Regions from separate parts of the Furfurilactobacillus rossiae genome, predicted to be linked through region 2. Evidence: predicted binding sites of a transcription regulator. Region 2 holds the regulator's gene; each other region holds the start of a gene.
The links. The regulator LexA, encoded in region 2, represses DNA repair genes until DNA is damaged. The targets are predictions, from matches to a motif close to CNAACANNTGTTNG.
Positions count from the first base shown of each region.

Region 1: a site for LexA is predicted at 2,380-2,393, ahead of dinB (DNA polymerase IV). Genes of this name have one in related genera too.
Region 3: a site for LexA is predicted at 3,474-3,487, ahead of LROSL1_RS05375 (Y-family DNA polymerase). Genes of this name have one in related genera too.

Region 1 covers NZ_CP040586.1:1,893,230-1,899,980, forward strand. The annotation lists gene LROSL1_RS09200 (DEAD/DEAH box helicase) at 1-112, opposite strand, end outside; gene LROSL1_RS09205 (DHH family phosphoesterase) at 157-1,098, opposite strand; gene dinB (DNA polymerase IV) at 1,178-2,317, opposite strand; gene yajC (preprotein translocase subunit YajC) at 2,467-2,931, opposite strand; gene ruvB (Holliday junction branch migration DNA helicase RuvB) at 3,007-4,014, opposite strand; gene ruvA (Holliday junction branch migration protein RuvA) at 4,202-4,804, opposite strand; gene mutL (DNA mismatch repair endonuclease MutL) at 4,893-6,751, opposite strand, start outside.
Region 2 covers NZ_CP040586.1:1,551,658-1,558,408, reverse strand. The annotation lists gene LROSL1_RS07430 (adenine phosphoribosyltransferase) at 1-389, shown strand, start outside; gene LROSL1_RS07425 (putative metal homeostasis protein) at 535-642, opposite strand; gene rpmF (50S ribosomal protein L32) at 643-819, opposite strand; tRNA gene LROSL1_RS07415 (tRNA-Ser) at 1,002-1,090, shown strand; gene LROSL1_RS07410 (hydroxymethylglutaryl-CoA synthase) at 1,217-2,377, shown strand; gene LROSL1_RS07405 (hypothetical protein) at 2,594-3,250, opposite strand; gene LROSL1_RS07400 (hypothetical protein) at 3,450-3,698, shown strand; gene LROSL1_RS07395 (nucleoside 2-deoxyribosyltransferase) at 3,852-4,292, shown strand; gene lexA (transcriptional repressor LexA) at 4,516-5,145, opposite strand; gene LROSL1_RS07385 (DUF896 domain-containing protein) at 5,376-5,615, shown strand; gene LROSL1_RS07380 (YneF family protein) at 5,707-5,931, shown strand; gene LROSL1_RS07375 (ABC transporter ATP-binding protein) at 6,028-6,751, shown strand, end outside.
Region 3 covers NZ_CP040586.1:1,143,806-1,150,556, reverse strand. The annotation lists gene LROSL1_RS05390 (VIT1/CCC1 transporter family protein) at 27-728, opposite strand; gene LROSL1_RS05385 (VIT1/CCC1 transporter family protein) at 781-1,509, opposite strand; gene LROSL1_RS05380 (NAD-dependent succinate-semialdehyde dehydrogenase) at 1,811-3,214, opposite strand; gene LROSL1_RS05375 (Y-family DNA polymerase) at 3,529-4,842, shown strand; gene LROSL1_RS05370 (acetyl-CoA carboxylase) at 4,835-5,155, shown strand; gene LROSL1_RS05365 (hypothetical protein) at 5,148-5,534, shown strand; gene LROSL1_RS05360 (amino acid permease) at 5,992-6,751, shown strand, end outside.

The DNA of each region.
Region 1 (6,751 bases), 340 kb from region 2:
AAATCACAGGAATAAGCTTAGCCTGAACTGGCGTCGGCTTAACAAAACTAATTTCCTGCAGTGCTTCCAATAACTCCGGTCGCAACTGTAAATCCTTAAATGTTTCCGTCATTGTTTCTCCTTTAACGCGTGAATCATCACGACTCACATTTGCGTTTACTTATCCTTAGCTGTCAGTGTTTCAAGCTTAGTAATCATCAGTTTAACTTCATCAAGATCCTTAGCCTTCGCACCACTGGCCAACGGATGACCACCACCATTGTGTTCACGAGCCAAACCGCTAATGGCAGGTCCCTTGGATCGCAAACGGACACGATAACTGTGATCATCTTGTTCTTCAAAAATGGCCCAGGTCTTGACACTATCAATTTTGCCAGCCATGGGGACAAGGCTAGCAGTTCCAGCATCACCTAAATTAAACGATTTAATCGTTTCTGCGCCCAAAATAACATGAGCGGCACCCGATGAAGAAATCGTAAGGTGATCATACAAATACGCGGTCAACCGAGCCACTGGCAAAGGCATTTCGTCTTCCATCTGATTAACGGCAACCGCATCTATACCAGTCTCCATCAGCTGTGCCGTTACGATCATTGTATGAGGTCGCGTATCCGAGTACAAGAATCGACCGGTATCGCCCACGATTCCTGCGTAAAGGACCCTCGCTGCTTCCTTAGACACCTTCAGGTCAAAACGATTGGCAAAATCGACAATCATTTCAGACGTGCTTGATGCGTCCTCTTCTACCCAGCTCAAATCACCAAACGGATCATCATCAGGATGGTGATCTATTTTGATAACTTCCTGACCGCGGCGCCATCGTTGATCATCCACTCGAGGTTCGTTTGCGGTATCCAACACTAAGATGAGCGCAGAATCGAACTGAGCATCTTCTACTTCATCCATTTCTGCCAACCAAGCTAATCCCGGAATTTGCTTACCAACCGCAAAGATTTTTTTCTCTGGAAAAGCCTGTTGCAGAATTTTAGCCAGACCAACCTGTGAGCCAACCGCATCTGGATCTGGCCGCTGATGGCGGTGAATAATAATTGTCTGTTTGCGTTTAATGTCATCAAAAATTGCCTTTTGCACGTCCATCTTTTATTGGACCTCCACTTATCTCGTATCTGCAAGTATAGCGAAAAAAGCCATTAAACACAAAGCAGACTCAATCAATTTAAAATGCCCGATCAGAATTCAACGAATATAGTGGCAAACTTAAGTTTTCAAAAGTTAACGGATCTAGGTTAGTCATGGTAATGCCCAGCAACCGAACCCCCTTACTCAAGTCGGCCGTAACATCAAAAATTTCACGGGCCGCTTCATAAAGTACCGTGGTGTCATTTTCAAAATATTCAGCCTGCGTTTGACGCTTTGTTATTGTATTAAAATCAGCGTCACGAACCTTTAAAACAATCGTTTTCCCATGACGCTGTTGCTTGTTTAGATGACTGACCAAATCTGTAGCAAGTAATTGTAATTGGGTTTCGACATCCGCTTCGTTATCCAACGGTGCATCATACGTTTCTTCGCGACCAATTGACTTGCGCGTTCGTTGCCATTCGACTGGGCGGTCATCACTGCCACGCACATGACGATAGAGACTGTACCCTAATTTGCCAAAGTTTTGCATCAGATCTGCCTCCGACCATTTCAGTAGATCGGCTCCCGTCAAAATACCCAAATCATGCATCTTAGGTACCGTTTTCTTGCCAACACCACGAAATTTTTCAATGGGTAAAGGTGAGAGAAATGCCTCTGCATCGCCGGGTAAGACGACCGTCACACCGACCGGTTTGGCAAAATCAGATGCCAATTTGGCCAGAAATTTATTGTAAGAAATGCCGGTTGAACAAGTTAAATGAACCTTTTCCCAAATTTCTGCCTGTAGCTGATGTGCTAGGGTCACTGCAGAATCAATTTCTTGCTTATTATTAGTAACATCCAAATAGGCCTCGTCGAATGCAATCGGTTCAATATGATCTGTATATTCGTGAAAAATTTGGTGGATCGTTGCCGAAACAGCACGGTACTTGGTGAAATCCGGTGTTTTAAAGATTGCCTTTGGTGCCAGTTTTTGTGCTTCCTGCGCACTCATTGCTGAATGTACACCCAGTTTTCGGGCAACGTAATTAGCCGTTGTCACAACACCGTGACCACCCGTTTCTCGTGGATTGCGAGCAACAATCAGTGCTTGATGACGAAATTCAGGATGATCACGTTCCTCAATCGACGCGTAAAAAGCGTCCATATCAACATGGATAATTTTCCGTTCCGCATTAACTGTGAGCGGAATTTTCAACAACGTGTTGGCCACCGATTTCGCCCCCTTTTCACCCAGACTGATTTCAACTTAAATTAACTGTATATCCATTTTAGCAAACATACGTTCGTTTTGCCAGAATAAAAAAGGCCAACACGATTGCACCGTGTGACCTGTCTTATTCTGCAATTTATGCAAACCGATTATTCACTATCTTTTTCAGTTGCTTGGCTGGCAACACTGTCAGCACTTTGTGCAACGCTACTAGTAGCTTCACTAGTTGCACTTGTAGCTTCACTTGTTGAAGCACTTACACTGCTCGTGGCTGCGTCAGTAACTTTAGCAGTGCTTGTTGACTTAGGCGTTTCTACGTGATGAATGGCCTGCAGGTCAAACACAAGGTAAATTCCGTCTGCATCAATCGTAACCGTCTTGTTAGCACTGTCGAGTGAATCAATCACGCCGTGCATACCGCCAATGGTAACCACGCGATCACCCACGTGAAGACCACTCATCATTTCCTTACGTTGATCCTGTTGCTTACGGTTAGGACGCATGATGAAAAAGTAAAAGATTGCGACAAACAAAACAATCAGAAGTACTGAACTCCATAAGTTACTTCCTTGAGCAGCCGCACCGACTAAAGTCGTTGTTAAAGAGCTTACCAATTTATCCACCTCATTCATTTATTCTGTAGAGTACTGTAACAGACTTTCCGACGCTTGCCAAACGAATCCAGCAAATTAGTCCCCTTTTGGTTCGGGAATTTTTAAATGTTGGTAAGCTGCCGAAGTCACGGTTCGACCCCGCGGTGTTCGTTTGATCATGCCAATCTGTAGCAGGTATGGCTCATAAACTTCGGCAATCGTATCCGATTCTTCACCAATGTTTGCAGCCAATGTGGTCAAGCCAACCGGCCCACCATCATAGTATTTAATCATGGTTCGTAACAATTTTAAATCCACTTCATCTAAGCCGAGATCATCCACGCCTAAGACTTTTAGCGCATGATCCACGATTTCAGCATCAACGGCATCGTGATCGCTAACCTCAGCAAAATCCCGCACCCGTTTTAACAGCCGATTAGCAATTCGGGGAGTGCCACGAGAACGACGGGCGATTTCATGAGCCCCCTCCTTAACAATCTGAGTCGCAAGGATATCGGCAGAACGCAACGTGATTTCTTCCAAGTCAGCAGTCGAATAATAGTTCATATGTTCCACAATTCCGAATCGATCACGCAAAGGCGCTGACAGTAACCCTGCTCGCGTAGTCGCCCCAATCAAAGTAAATGGAGGAAGCGGAAAATGCACCGGATGAGCTGTGGGACCTTGGCCAACAACAATATCAACGAAAAAGTCTTCCATTGCGGAGTACAACATTTCTTCGACAATTTTTGGCAAACGATGAATTTCATCAATGAACAAAATATCGCCGGGCTGAAGTTCGTTTAACAGGGCAATTACGTCACCCGGCTTTTCAATTGCTGGACCACTAGTGGTTTTGATGTTTACGTGCATTTCATTAGCAATCACCATGGCAAGCGTTGTTTTTCCTAAACCTGGTGGTCCATAGAGTAACACGTGGTCTAATGATTCTTCACGGGCGCTAGCGGCCTGAATATAGACCTCTAACTGATGTTTGACAGTATCTTGACCAATATATTGAGCCAACGTTTCGGGTCGTAAAGAACGTTCTAAAGACTCTTCCTGATCATCCACAGGCTCATTTGACATTAACTCGTCGTCCATAACAGTCCCCCTTCTAGTTTATTGCTCAACTTCTCCCGGGCTTCGGCACCACTCTCTTAAACGTGCACCTAACGCCCAGAAGTCTGTGCATAACCTGAAGCTGAATGATTCGGAAAAACACCGAATTCTTCACCTTCACGTTATTGCTCAACTTCTCCCGGGCTTCGGCACCACTCTTTAAATCATACTACGCTTGGGTTAACAAACGTAGGGCCTGGCTTAAATAGGCATCCGTACTTGTTGTTTGATTATCATCTAGCTTTTTTGCCACCCGTTTAACGTCTGCACCACTGTAGCCTAATGCGCTAAGCGCCGCCAACGCATCACGAAGAGCTGATGAATTAACAGTAGGTCCTGTTTCGACCTCTGTAGCTGATGTAACGATTCCAATATCGCCCAATTTTCCTTGTAAATCCAAAACAATTTGTTGTGCCGTCTTTTTACCAATGCCGGGAAACTTCGTTAAATACTTAACATCATTATTTGTAATTGCACTGATTAGGCCACCATGATCTTCGTTTGCCAAAATGGCAAGTGCACTCTTGGGACCGATACCTGATACGTTAAGCAATTTTAGAAATAACTGCTTTTCTTCACTGTCGACAAAGCCAAACAAGTTAATGTCAGTATCGCGAACAGCTTGGTAAACGTAGATTTTAACGTTCTTTTTAGGGTCCTCTTGAAACCGGTACGGGTTCGCTGTTTGCAACAAATAGCCGACCCCGTTTACTTCAAGAACAACATAGGCCGGCGTCACCACCGTCACGAGACCAATTAAATACTCAAACATTCATTTTCCTCCGTGTGCGCCGGTCAACTTTAAACGGTCTGAGCGAGAGCACGTCATAACTCAAATCCACCCCAAGTCAAACCACACGCTAAAATTCATGCTCATCAAATTCTGCCCACGATTCATGAGAATCCTGAATTCGCTTAAACATTTTTTCCATATCAGCGTTAGTAAAATGAACCACGACAGGCCGACCATGTGGACAATTAAACGGATTTTCCGTCTGAGCCAAATCATGTAATAACGCCCGGGCTTGCCGTTCATCCAAATGATGATTGGCCTTAATTGACCGCTTACAGCTCATCATGATCGCTGTTTTTACACGAAATTTGGCAACCGTCAAATCATGATCAGTAAGCACCCAGTCAATCATTTCACGAATCGTTGATTCTTCTTGGCCCTCTTCAAACCATGTCGGATGCTGACGCACAATAAAACTGTTGTTACCAAACGGTTCTAAAAACAATCCCAGCTGTTCGAGCTTATCCTTAGCATCATTAATCTTTAAGACATCACTAGTCGGATAGTCCAGAACAATCGGCACCAATAGGTTTTGCAAATCACGACTAACTTCACCAATTTTGACACGGTAGTATTCATACTTGATTCGCTCTTGAGCTGCATGCTGGTCGATGAGATAAAGACCATCTTCAGCTTGGGCAAACAGAAAAGTGCCGTGCATCTGGCCAATGTAAGTTAATTCTGGAAAACGGCGTTGACCGTCACTATCGGTTGATTGATTTGGTAGCATTTCCGTTTCTTCGTTTGGCACTGGTACTTGTGGCGCTTCTTCATCGCCAAATGGCGTCGTGTCGTCATGAGCATAACGCGCATCGAAAGCTGCGACTGAAGCGTCCGCCATATCGCCCACATGATGCACCACAACTGGTGCCAATGTTTGTGTTGGTAAGGCATTTGGTAACGTTGTTTCAATGTTAGCATCGTCTGTACTTGTCGCTTCAGTAGCTGGCTCAACAACCGATGAAGATGATTCTACCGATTGTTCTTGCCGTCCTGCTACCTGTTGTGGCCGTGCGTAATGAACATTCACATCCGCATTTCTAGTGGCCGATGCTTCGCTTAGTCGCTGTGCTAAAGCATTTGAATCCAGACTTGGTTCCCCACGTAAATTTTGATAAGCGTCAGGAATTAGGTTTTCCCGCGCAATCCGGTTATAAACCGCTTTATCAATTAAATCCGCGAGCTCAGGCTCTTTACTTAGCCTAACCTCCTGTTTAGTTGGATGAACGTTAACGTCAACTAAGAACGGATCCATCGTTAAATTAAGAACGGCGATAGGATACCGTCCCACCATCAGTTTGGAACCGTAACCTTTAATGAGCGCTTTAGTCAGTTGGTAATTTTTAATGTAACGGCCATTAATCAAAATTGAAATGTAGTTACGTGAAGCACGCGTTAATTCAGGCAGCGATACGTAACCAGTCAGTTTAAAATCAGCATCCTCATTTTCGATTGCCACCATTTTGCGGGCCGTTTGAACACCGTAGATTCCTGCAACGACCTGCTGACTGTCTCCGCGTCCTGCTGTCCGTAGCAGTTCACGTCCATTGTGGCTTAAGCTAAACGCGACATCTGGGTGACCCAGTGCAAGTCTGTCCACAATATCCACAATGTTGGCCAGCTCTGTTTGTGGCGATTTTAAATATTTTAAGCGTGCCGGCGTATTAAAAAATAAATCGCTGACAGTTACTTCAGTTCCTGGTCGTGACTGAGCAGCGGTGTGTGTCAGAATTTTGCCGCCCTTAATGTGAACTTCACTCCCCGCACCCTTACCTGTCGCCGTTTTTAGCCAAACATCGGCAACCGATGCGATACTAGGTAACGCTTCACCACGAAAACCCAGCGAATGAACACGAAACAAATCTTCGCGCGAGGTTATTTTACTGGTGGCATGCCGGGAAAAGGCCATTTCGACGTCTTCATCCG
Region 2 (6,751 bases):
ATTATGCGCGTGACAAGCAGGTTGATATGGTCGTTGGTCCAGAATCTCGTGGTTTTATCGTTGGCTGTCCAGTGGCTTATGAATTAGGCATTGGCTTTGCGCCAGCACGCAAGAAGGGCAAGTTGCCACGTAAAACAATCAAAGCGGACTATGCTTTGGAATATGGCACTGCTTCGTTATACATGCATGAAGATGCGATTAAGCCAGGCCAACGGGTATTAGTTACGGATGATATTCTGGCAACTGGTGGTACGATTGAAGCAACCATCAAGCTTGTTGAACAGCTTGGTGGCGTTGTTGTTGGTTGTGCATTCTTACTTCAATTGAAGGATTTGCATGGGTTAGACAAACTAAAAGATTACGATACATTAGTCTTAATGGACTATTAAATCGTTTGGTGTGGCGTAGTTTCGCGTCACGCCTTTTTAGTCTCTGAGATTGTCAGGACAGCGTAATCAATTGTTTTAATATTGCAAATTCATCGTATAAAAAACGCCGTAAATGAACATTGCTGCTCATTTACGGCGTTATCAATTACTTATGATTCTTCTTCAGACTATGAAGGATTTGTAGGGCCTTCTTACGAGTCTTGATGTTGGGACTTCTTAGGTTTCGCGTCGCTGTGCTTTGATCTATTTTCATTTAGTTTGCCTCTTTTATAATTTGTTTGCCATTGTAAAAGCCATTGGGAGAAACGTGATGACTCATCACGTATTCACCAGTTTGTGCGTCAAAGTGGATCGCTGGTGCTGTGATCTTATGCGCCGCACGGCGTTGGTTACGCCGAGTTTTGGATGTTTTACGTGCTGGAGTGGCCATAATCAAGCCTTCTTTCGTTTATATTGTAAATGGTAATTGTTACTTTTTACAGTATAAACTAAACATTAACTTCGTCAACTACTTTGTTTAGACTGAGTTAAAAAGTGCTTATTTCAATTGATAAAAATGAGCTCTACCGTTGTGTAGGGGCGTTTTTATGCTATACTATTTGAGTACCTCTTGGAGAGTTGGCAGAGTGGTAATGCAACGGACTCGAAATCCGTCGAACCCGTTTATAGCGGGCGCGCAGGTTCAAATCCTGTACTCTCCTTTATACCCTTGGCAGGAAAACACCACCCATTGACGTTTGATGAGTGGTGTTTTTTCTAAATTAAATTAATGCCTGGGCGTTTTTGGAAACAACTAAAATTGATCTGTTAAAAGGGAGCTTGCTAGGATGAACATTGGTATCGATAAAATGGGGTTCTATACACCTCATTTGGTGTTGGATATGACGGATTTAGCTCATGCACGCGGGGATGACCCTGATAAGTATCATATCGGCATTGGTCAATCAGAAATGGCTGTCGTTCCGCCAACGCAAGACGTGGTTACTATGGCAGCCAACGCAGCAAATCAAATTATCGACGAATCGGACAAGCAGGCGATTGATCTGATTTTATTTGCAACTGAATCTGGAATTGATAACTCTAAGTCTGGTGCCGTTTATGTCCAACGTTTGCTCGGACTAACGGAACATACACGAGCCATTGAGGTCAAACAGGCTTGTTACTCCGCAACGGCGGCTTTGCAATTAGCAAAAGACTACGTTGCTGCACATCCGCAACGTAAAGCACTAGTTTTGGCAAGTGATATCGCCCGTTATGGCTTACATACACCCGGAGAAATCACCCAAGGCGCGGGCGCTGTCGCCATGGTTGTAAGCGCGGACCCACAAATATTAGCAATCAGCGACCAAAGTACGTATTTAACGCAAGACGTGATGGACTTTTGGCGGCCAGTTTATGCAACGGAAGCGCGTGTGGATGGTCACTTTTCCGCCAACATTTACGTCGACTTTTTTACAAATGTTTGGACTCGATTCAAAAAGACATATGATGCCGATGTAACAGATTTTGACGCAATGCTGTTTCACTTACCATTTTCTAAAATGGGGTTAAAAGCACTGCGAACCATATTGCCCACGGATGAAACAGTAGCATCTCGGTTGACCGAGAACTTTGAATCTGCCAGATTGTGGAACCGGCATGTTGGCAACCTCTACACGGGCTCATTATATTTGAGCTTGTTGTCATTATTAGCAAACGGTACATTGTCAGCTAATGCTCAGCTGGGCCTGTTTAGCTATGGCTCTGGTGCAGAAGGTGAATTTTACACAGCAACGGTACAGCCGAACTATCGGAACGGGTTTAATCGGGCCAAAATTGAATCATTACTCAATGCGCGTCAACGGGTATCTGTGGCCGAATATGAACAATTATTTAATGATCAATTACCAACTAACGGCAGTACCAAAAAAACGAACATTGCGGCCGATCCCGCGCGTTTTGTGCTTGCCGGCATTGATAATGAACAGCGTCAGTACCAAGCACATTAGTTGACGAGAAATTCCGTCAATAACTACAGTCGTAACTCAGATTAGTGCCACTGCGTCAATCGCAATGGATACGACTATACGATTTTGTGACCGATAAAGTCTAAAGCTCTCGTTAATTCGAGGGCTTTTTTGTTTGCAAACGAAAAAAGACCGCCCACAGGCAGTCATGATATCTGATTCTTTAGGAAGAATGGCAATAGCTAGTTCATAGGATGATTATTGTGCAAAATTAGTAGTGGCTTTCCCATTTGTTGCACTGAATAAGACCTTTCCAGATTGATCTGGGCTGACTAAAGTCAGTGTGTAATCGTCTTTAAGCGCCTTACTAACGTTTGCAGAAGAAGTGGCCAGATTCTTAACTAAAGTTGGCCAATGAGCCTGATCAGCTTCGGACGGTTGTTTTTCAAGTGCTTCCAGCGCTTTGACTGTATTTTCGTTCTCTGGTGTAATTGTGTAAGTTTTTTTGGCACGGTCAAAGGTGACTTTACCAAGCGTTGAAAAGGCCGAGTTAAGTTGTGTCGTCATTTGATCTTCGGCTGAAGATTTAGCGGCACTTTTTTGTTTAGCTGTCTGACCATTGATAACACCGCCAGTCGGGTTAAAGGTAGACGCAGCTTTTGCCAACGACGATTGAGCGGCCACTGATGTTTGAGATGACTGCCGACTAGCAGTTTGGGATGAAGATTGGTCAGCCGTTGTTTGGCTCTGATGGTGCCAGACGGGCAGTTTAACAATTCCAAATCCCGTGATCAAAGTGAAGATGACGACGAGTGCTGCCGCAAACTTCCAGGTACCATAGTTTTGAATCGAATTAAGTAAGTAAAAAATGGCCAGAATTAATGCAATTCCACCGAAAATGGCTAAAAAAATCATGAAGATAACCTCTTTTTCTCTATCGTGATGGTTTCTATTCTACCATTGCAACTGATGAATGAAAAAGCGATATCAATTATCCATAATAAAATTCGTATGATAATCATAAATAATATTATTGAAATTGGAGAAAACGTGCGTTACACTATCCATAATCGAAACACAGAGAAGAAGTGAATGATTTCAAGGAGGACCTATTATGACAGCAACTCTAGGCCAAGGTAGTATAGTTCGGTGTTCAAAATGCGATGATTTACAAAAGCCCTTTTTGGGTAAGGTGCTTGAACACTTAGCACATCACGTTATTGTACAAATTATTAATTTTGATCCGATTGATCGGTATATGGTAGATGTGTTAGATGGACAGGTGACATTAAGAACGGATCAAGTGCGTCCGTTAAGGATGATCAAAATTAATCCGCGATCCGAGAGAACGTCGCGTGGATAAAAGACCATTGTTCATATTTTTGACAACAAGTATCGAATTAATAAAGATTTGAGCATATATAAAGTTCCATTTGTGAACATAATCGAATTTTAATTGTATGATTGTTCATTTTTGTCGTATAATTAGTGCATCAATTCGAGGAGGAATCATCCTGTGAAATCTATTTATTTAGCCAGCCCTTTTTTTGACGATGACCAAATTGATCGTGTCAAACGTGTAGAACAGGCTCTAGCGGACAATAAAACCGTTGGTGATGTGTTTAGTCCACGAAAGTCTCAATTCCCTGAATTAACGTTCGGCAGCCCAGAATGGCAGTCGACAGCATACAAGCACGATTTGGATCATCTAAACGATGCTGACATTGTTGTCGCTGTTAGTGACTTTACAGAGGATTCCGTTGACAGTGGGACGGCCTTTGAAATTGGTTATGCCGTGGCCAAAGGTAAGACAGTAGTACTAGTTCATGAAAAAACGGGCCTAGTTAATTTGATGTTAGCTCAAGGCGCAAAAACATATGTTGAGCATGCTGAAGAATTGACGGCGCTTAACTTTGATCAATTGCCAGAGCAACGTTACGTTGGTGAAGTTCAGTAGAAGTGTCTGTCTAGGAAGCACTTGCTGTGGTAATGGCGATTTTTTTAATTAAGGTACAGCAAACAGTGAAAACAGGTTGATTTGTGCAGATTTAAGCCGTGAACAAATTATTGCATGTCATGTATGATGAGACGCGGCCTATGTAAGAAGTCAGACAAAAAACTGAGGTTTAACCACTTACTTGTGGTTAAACCTCAGTTTTTTTACTGCTACAATTTTGGAATTAATAAACCGAATCACGATAGAGGCCAACAACTTTACCTAAAATAGTGACATTATTTAAAATAATGGGGGCCATGTTATCGTTCTCAGGTTGGAGTCGATAGTGATCAGACTCTTTAAAGAAACGCTTGCAGGTTGCTTCATTTTCATCGGTCATTGCAATGACAATATCACCATTGTCGGCGTTTTGTTGACGTCGAACAATGACACGATCACCAGTTAGAATCCCCATATTAATCATACTGTCCCCACGAATGGTAAGCATAAAGAGATCGCCATCATATTCGGTTAGCTCCGGTGGAACCGGGAAGTAGTCGGTAGCATCTTGGACTGCTAGAATTGGTTCACCAGCAGCAACAACACCTAAGACCGGAATCTCATTTGGCGTCGTTGACACACCAAGCGTTTGCAAACCAGCATCTGTTAATTCAATGGCACGTGGTTTAGTGGGATCCTTAACCAGCAATCCCTTTTTTTGCAAACGATCAATGTGTCCATGAACTGTAGAAGTAGAGGATAAATCAACTGCCTCACCAATTTCACGAACGGTCGGCGGATAACCTTTTTCATTAACACGTTCATAGATAAAGCGGAGTACCGCAATTTGTTTGCTTTCGGAACTTCTTGACATGTTCGTCAACACCTCGTCTTAGTTTTGCGCAGCCGCGAACAAATGTGAAAACGTGTTCGTGGTGGGTCCGGTTAGCGGAGCTACGCGATTTCGATAGTTAAAACTTAGCACATTTTTCTCTCCTGGTCAAACAAATGTTCGCTTTGCTGCAAATCTTTTCCACTTTTCGACTTCTTCTTGTATAATGGTCAGTCGAAGCCTTGGATAAATGATAAGGAGGGGCAGAATTAATGGAATCAGAAAAATTACGTGCCCGGATTAATGAACTTGCTCATAAACAAAAGACAACGGGACTAACTGATGAGGAGAAAGCTGAACAAAAGAAACTGCGAGAGGCCTTTTTAGCTAACTTTAGGAAGGCGTTTCGCTCACAAGTTGAAATGATGCAGGTGTTCGACAAGGATGGTAAAGAAGTTACGCCAGAAAAAGTGAAGGATGTCCAACGAAAAAAAGGTTTGCGAGACGATTAATTTGCCTTTTTTGACATTAAAGGGTTTTCAAGCGCGTTGATGTTGTGTAATATTATTTAATGTAATTCATCTATGGAAGGAGGTTATTTCGATGTCAACAGGGTTGTGGATTTTAATCGTTATTTTAGCGGCAGTCGCCGGTGTTGTTGGTGGCTTCTTCTTTGCGCGCCGCTACATGCAAAACTACCTTAAGAATAATCCTCCGATTACTGAAGAAATGCTACGGACGATGATGCTGCAAATGGGGCAAAAGCCTTCTGAAAAGAAGTTGAAGCAAATGCTGTCAACCATGCAGAGTCAAGCACGAAAGAGCTAATTCTGATTAATGTAATTGATTAAAACGGGCTGGATTACTCCTGCCCGTTTTTTATATTCTTTTTTAAATTGTGTTATTGGAAAGTTGGTGACCTTGGTGTCGATTTTTAGAAAACTTGCTTGGTACTTTAAGGCTGAGCGACGAACATATTTTTGGGGTGTGATTGGTTTACTGCTAACCGCCTTACTGGGCATCATTCCGCCAAGAATTATTGGTATGTTGGTTGACCTAATGGATAAACGTACGCTGACTGCTGGAAAACTTGGTCTAGCACTTGGCGTCATGACCGTTACGGCCTTGCTTGCATATGCAGCCCGCTTTTTATGGCGGACGGCCATTTGGGGAGGTGCAGCTAATCTCGAACGAACACTACGAGAACGGCTATACTGGCATTTTATGCAAATGGATACCGCTTTTTATCAACGGTATCGAACTGGAGATTTGATGGCCCATGCGACCAATGATTTATCGGCTGTTCAACGTGTGGCTGGTGGCGGGATCCTTCAGTTTGCTGATTCCATTATCACTGGTGGTACCACATTGATTGCCATGATGATCATGGTTAACTGGCGGCTCACTATTTTAGCCGTCCTGCCGTTGCCGTTGATTGCGATTGTGGCTCGGTATGTGGGAACGAAAATTCACGTAGCCTTTGGCGAGTCACAGGCCGCTTTTTCTCGTTTAAACAACAAGGCACAAGAGAGTATTGAAGGTATTAAGGTTATTAAAACGTTAGGCCAAGAGAAACAGGATGAGGCAGATTTTGAGGGGCAGGTTCAGGACACCATCAAAATCAACCGTTATACCAACTTTTTGGATG
Region 3 (6,751 bases), 410 kb from region 2:
CAGTTTTCGGGATCTAACTAATTCAATTAGAGCAGTAACCCAACACGGTAGTGAATAAACATCGTAATCAAACCGACAATCACGTTTCTAATAATCGCCGTTTTTGTCAAACCATCGCCTAGTTTGGCACTTAAATAACCAGTCAAAGCAACCGATAGTGTAACGGCCAAGATGGTCATTGGCCATTGGATGCTGACCGGTGAAAAAGTCATGGCAAATAATGGGAAAATTCCACCTGTCGATGCCGCAATCAATGAGGAAAAAGCGGCGTTCCATGGATTCATGTAATGCCCTAATTCAAGGTCATACTTAATACGTGCTAGCGTTCCCAGCGGATTCTTGGTCATCAGTTCGTCAGTGATTTCCTGCGCCGTTTGCTTGGTAACACCCCGGCTAACATAGTAATCACGGACAATCGCAGCTTCCTGATCAGGTTGCGTCTTTAGCAATTCACTTTCCTGTGCAACCGCAGCCCGCTCAGTATCTTTTTGTGAACTAACTGAGGCATATTCGCCAGATGCCATAGAAAAAGCACAAGCTAATAAATCGGACAATCCGGCAATAAAAATTGTAAATTGATTCGTCGTTGCGACGGCAACAGAAAATAACACCCCGACAACGGTTAGGATACCATCATTTGATCCCAAAACACCGGCACGCAACGTATTTAAACGCTCAGCCATGGTCATTTTAGTTCGTTTCTTTGGTTTAGTTGGACTTGCTTGCATGAAACACTACCCCTTTTCTCTATCCCTTCAAACGTCATTCTTCAACACATGACTAATGTGCAAATAACAATCCGATGGCATATGTGACTGCCATGGTTAATAAGCCTGAAATGACGTTTCTCATGGTTGCCTTACCGCGGTTGGCGTGTCCCAATGAAGCAGCGATGTAACCCGTAATTGATAATGCAATAATCACGGAAATTACGGTTGCCAACACCCGAATTCTTGCTGGAAAGAACGTAATGGCGACCAGCGGTAAAATTGATCCCGTCGGAAATGAAATCATAGACGCAATCGCTGCACCAATGGCACTAGTTTTGACCTTTGGATCAAACCCATAACGTTCACGGACGCCGGTATATAACGGATCGCCTGACATCATCTCATGAGCAGCGCGATTAGATAACTGTTCCGAAATACCCTGTGCCATATACTTATCTTTAATAAAATCAATTTCTGTATCCACGTGATTGTCAACTGCGCTTGTCTCACGTTGAATCGCACGCTTTTCAGAATCACGTTGCGTACTAACGGAGACCCATTCCCCCATTGCCATTGAGATTGTACCAGCAAGCATACCAGCAATCCCTGCTAGGAAAATTGCCCGAGGACTGTTGGTTGCACCAGCCACCCCAATAACGATACCGGCAACGGACAAAATACCATCGTTGGCACCCATGACGCTCGCCCGCATGATGTTTATCCGCTGGGCAAGCGATGCACCTTTTTTACTTTTTTGCGGTTGTGTCGTTTCCACGTGATTGCCCCTTTTCAATACCATAATCACCATTTATAATAAATGACGATTGATATGTTCTCTCTTTTTAGAATCATTCTAACATGCATTTATATATTAGCACACTGATTGGAATCTGCAAGTAATCAGTGTGTCTTTTTTCATCTTTTTTCAATCACCTTTAACAATAGGCTATTTTGACGTTTTTTCAACATCTTTCATATTTTTATATGGCTGCCCTAACTTTAAAGATTCATTTTCTTAATCCATGTAACCTAAAACAGGTTTGTTTGATTCAGGCAATCACCTGTTTCAAACGAACCTGTTTCATTAATCAATTTAATTTTTAGAATAAGGCACCGGCTAAATTATCCAGTTCAGGATGATCTTTAGCTACAATCAATTCTTCATTAACAAATGCTTCGAGTCCTAACGTACTCATTTCACGTCCATAACCTGACTTCTTTACACCACCAAACGGTAACTCAGGCAATGTGTACATGAACGTATTGACAAATTCCATTCCCGTTTCAACTTGGCTAGCCACCTTAGCGCCATGCTCTTTGCTGCCAGCAAACACAATACCGCCAAGTCCAAACTGTGAATCGTTAGCCAAATCAATTGCCTCTTGTTCAGTAGCCACTTTGTAAACTTGTGCTACTGGCCCAAACATTTCCGTAGAATAAGCTGGATTGTCTGGTTTAATATCTGTCAAGATCGTCGGTTCAAAGAATTGCCCAGGTAAATCGATTGGCTGATTACCTTGATACAAGTTTGCCCCATTCTCAATTGCTTCATCGACTTGCTGTTGCAATTTGTGTTTGGCCTTAGCAGATGACATTGGTGCCAATGTCGTGGCATCGTCAAGTGGATCACCAGGCTTTACACTGGCAAACTCCTGCCCCAATCGTTTCAAAAATTCGTCATACAAATTCTCTGCAACAATGAATCGCTTAGATGAGGTACAAACCTGCCCTGCATTGTACAAACGAACCTGGCGGGTAACTTTCATGACCTCGTCCAGGTTGGCATCTGGTAATACGATGAATGAATCCATCCCACCAAGTTCCATCGTCGATTTCTTCAAGTTTTCACCAGCCGCGGCTGCAACAGCGCGACCACCGCGTTCAGAACCAGTCAACGCAACACCTTGGACACGCGGATCTGCAATCACAGTGCCAACTTGATCGTAATTCAAGAATAGGTTGATTAGACTACCCTCAGGCGCTCCCGCTTCTTTAACGAGCTGTTCAAATGCCACTGCCGAACCGGGCGTGTTGGCGGCATGCTTTAAAATCATCGGGTTACCCACGATAAAGTTTGGCGCAAAGACACGCATAATTTGATAGTAAGGAAAGTTCCACGGTTCAACCATCAAGACAACTCCGGTCGCGTGTTTTTCTACCCATGCATCACCGACACCGGATTTAATTGGGGTTGGCTTGAGCATGTCAGCGCCATGATCAGCAAAGTAATCCGCGATAATCGCACATAACTCAACTTCACCCTTAGCTTCTTTTAAGAGCTTCCCCATATCAATAACCATTGTTTTAGCCAAACTGTCTTCGTGCTTACGCATTAAATCTGCAATCCGATGTAAGGTCTCTGCACGGGATTGAATATCGGTGTGTCGCCATTCATGATAAAGTTTATCGCCACTTGCCAACGCAGCTTCAATTTGATCACTGGTTGCATCAGGATATGTTTTAACAACTTCGTTTGTATACGGATTAACTGTTTGATACGCCATTGTGTTTACCTCCGAATGAATTGCTGATTATTCACTAACTTTGAATTCGCTTTCATTATAGTATTTAAAAGGCTTTTCAAACAATTAAGGACGATTGATTTTCACAAACATTTATTTTCACATTCCTCGTTATGAGCTTAATCGCCCTTAAAAATGGGATTGTCAGGGTCTAAACTGTAATGAGCTTAATTACAATTTAATAAGAGTGTGTCTTAGTACACAATCACGCTAAAAGAACATAAAGTTTCGCTTGACGTTGCGAACGTTTGTTTGTATTATTTATTCATAGCAAACGGATGTTCGAGGTGATCTTAATGCCCTATGATTACGATGCTTCAAAGGAACCACACGGCGTTTACTTTCTTATTGATAACAAGTCCTTCTATGCCAGTGTCGAGGCCGTCCAACGCGGCCTCAATCCTCTAAAAGAATTGCTTGTGGTTATGAGTGAACAAAAAAACACCAATGGTGGCCTCATCCTGGCAACTTCGCCTGATGCTAAGAAGAAGTACCATCTCACAGCTAACGTGTCTCGCCAGCGTGACTTGCCCCAGGACGAAAAACTCATTGTTGTGCCGCCACGAATGAATTTATACATTAAAAAGAATTTGCAAATTAACGATATTTTTCGCCGTTTTGTTGCAGATGAAGATTTATGGCCCTATTCAATTGATGAATCCATCTTAGACATGACTCATTCTTATAAATTATTTGGGCAACAACCACGAGAAGTGGCTAAGCTCATTCAGCACACAATTCGTAAAGAGTTAGGCCTGTATGTCACAATTGGTATCGGTGAAAATCCTGTGCAAGCTAAAATTGCTTTGGACGTATACGCTAAACACACGCACGATTTAATCGGTGAAATCCACTACGATACCGTTCCAAGTAAAATTTGGACGATTTCCCAACTAGATTCTGTCTGGAGTATCGGCCATCGAACAGCCGCTCATTTAGAGCGAATGGGAATTCACACGATGAACGATTTAGCCCACCATAATCCCTACGATTTAACTGCCGAGATGGGAATTATTGGTGCCCAATTATTTGCTTTGGCATGGGGCATTGATCGTAGCCAACTACGTAAACGTGTCAAAGTTCGTGAAGCTAGTCTAGGAAATTCACAAGTATTACCACGTGATTATAATGATCAATTTGAAATTGAAACAGTTATTAAAGAGATTGGCGAACAAGTTACGGCCCGTTTGCGCCATCATCACAAACTAGCTGGCTGTCTTTCCCTCTCCATTGGCTTTTCCTATGCTGCTAGCGAACAAGATGGCCGCGGCGGTTTCCATCAATCGATCCGCATTGATCCAACTGACAGCAACAAAATCATTGTGACTCAACTAACCAATATGTTTCGCAACCACTGGCAGGGTCAAACTATTCGTAACATTGCTGTTTATACATCACGGTTATCCCCTAATACTGGTCAGCAACTTGATTTATTCTCGAACCCTCAACGACAAATTAAGAACGCTCGCTTTGGGGCCATTGTTGACGCTATTCGTGACCGTTACGGTTTTCGTGCCATCGTCTTTGCTCGAAGTATTATTCACGGCGGCACAGCTATTAACCGTGCCTCACTGGTGGGAGGACATAACGGAGGAAATGCATATGAATAAAGATCTAGATTTAATTTGCCAACGCATCGATGAACTATTTCTACGGCAGTACAATACCCGCTATTGGCTGCAGATTGTCGATGATCCCTATGACAAAACGTATAATTTTTTCTTTGACAGTCTAAAAAAAGCTCATCGAGAGAAATCTGTCCCCTTACATACCGTAACCATTTATGATCTAACGTATCTTGAGGAACTTGTTGACGATATTCAAAAACACACCCAATTGAGTATTCAGTTTGAAGGCTTTACTGGTCAGCATTGGCCAAGATCACAACGGATCATCCAAAGAAAGAAGCATTGGGATGAGTGATGAAAAGTATCCTGATTACGATCCTAAAATTGTGCAAGACTTTTTCGATAACCATTATGTCGATCGTGGCATGCTCAAGTGGCAAGGTTATTATTTATCAGATCATACTAGCGCTTTAAACAAAGAAGCAGAAGAAAAGCAGCGTCACTTTGAACCCAAGGCACTGCAATCCATGGCCGAAATAAGTCAGCGACTGGCCACAGCATACGCCAATATTTATCGTGTCAGCATCCAATGTTACGCCCACAATAGTGAGGGTAAACTCTCTGCTGACATCATCGGTCATGTGAAAGGCTACGATGATGTCAGTGTGTATATTGAAGAGAATGGTTTTCTGCGTCTTGACGATATTCGCCATGTCACAGTGTTAAAACCATAATTATCATTTTTATTCGCTGACATCATTAAAATATTGTTTTATTAAAGAAAAGACTGTTGGCACATTGGGTAACAAGTTTGGGAGTAGTCATCTTATAATTTTCGTTTGACATGTTTCTCATTGTCGTTTAATATGTTTTTAACTTAATTTTTCTGCTGAACTGATGTGGTGGATGCGTTAATTAGTGATCTAAAGAGAGCACCAACGGCTGGAACGGTGTGTTGACTGATTAACTAAAGACCCCATTAGAGCGTATTTTTTATGAGAAATACCGGTGTTACCCGTTATCGTAAACTGCATATTCGTGTGCAGTAAGGAGCAGCAAACAAATTGCCTGTTGCTCGAACAAAGGTGGTACCACGTGCAAACGTCCTTTGAATCCATGCTGATTCAAAGGACGTTTTTATTTCTCATTTTTAAAATCAAAACAGTCAGATATAGAGAAAAGGAGTTTGCAATGACAAACGAAACCAAAAACAACAACAACGCGCATCTCCAACGATCATTAACAAGCCGCCATATTACAATGCTGGCATTAGGTGGTGCTATCGGTGCTGGTCTGTTTAAAGGCAGTGCCAACGCCGTCCATACTGCCGGTCCTTCGGTTATTTTATGTTACCTGCTTGGTGGTTTAATTCTGCTATTTATCATGCAAGGCATGGCCGAAATGGCCGCAAATAATCCATCCGCCACCGGCTTTTCAGGCCTGCTACAACCAATTCTTGGTCCCTTTGCAGCTTATCTAGTGGACTGGGCCTACTTTACGATGTGGTTTGTGGATTTAACAGCTGAAGCCGTGGCCGCGGCCAGTTTTATTCAAATCTGGTTCCCGACCGTTCCTACCTGGCTAATTGTTTTGGTCATTGCAGTCGTCATTTCCGGCATTAATCTACTTTCAGTCCGCTGGTTTGCCGAAACGGAATACTGGCTAGCCATTATGAAAATTGCTGTTATTATCTTCTTCATCTTCGCCGGTATCTTCCTAATCGCCCGAAACATGATGACCACCAATCATGCGTTTGTTAATTTAACCGTTCACGGTGGCTTCTTCCCTCATGGTGCATTCGGCTTCCTAAGCGCTATGTTGATAGTAATTTATTCATTTGCCGGCTCAGAATTAATCGGAATTACATTAGGCGAAGTGAAGGATCCACAAAAAGTCATCCCGCACGCAGTTCACGGCATCATGTTCCGGATTATTTCATTCTATCTAATTC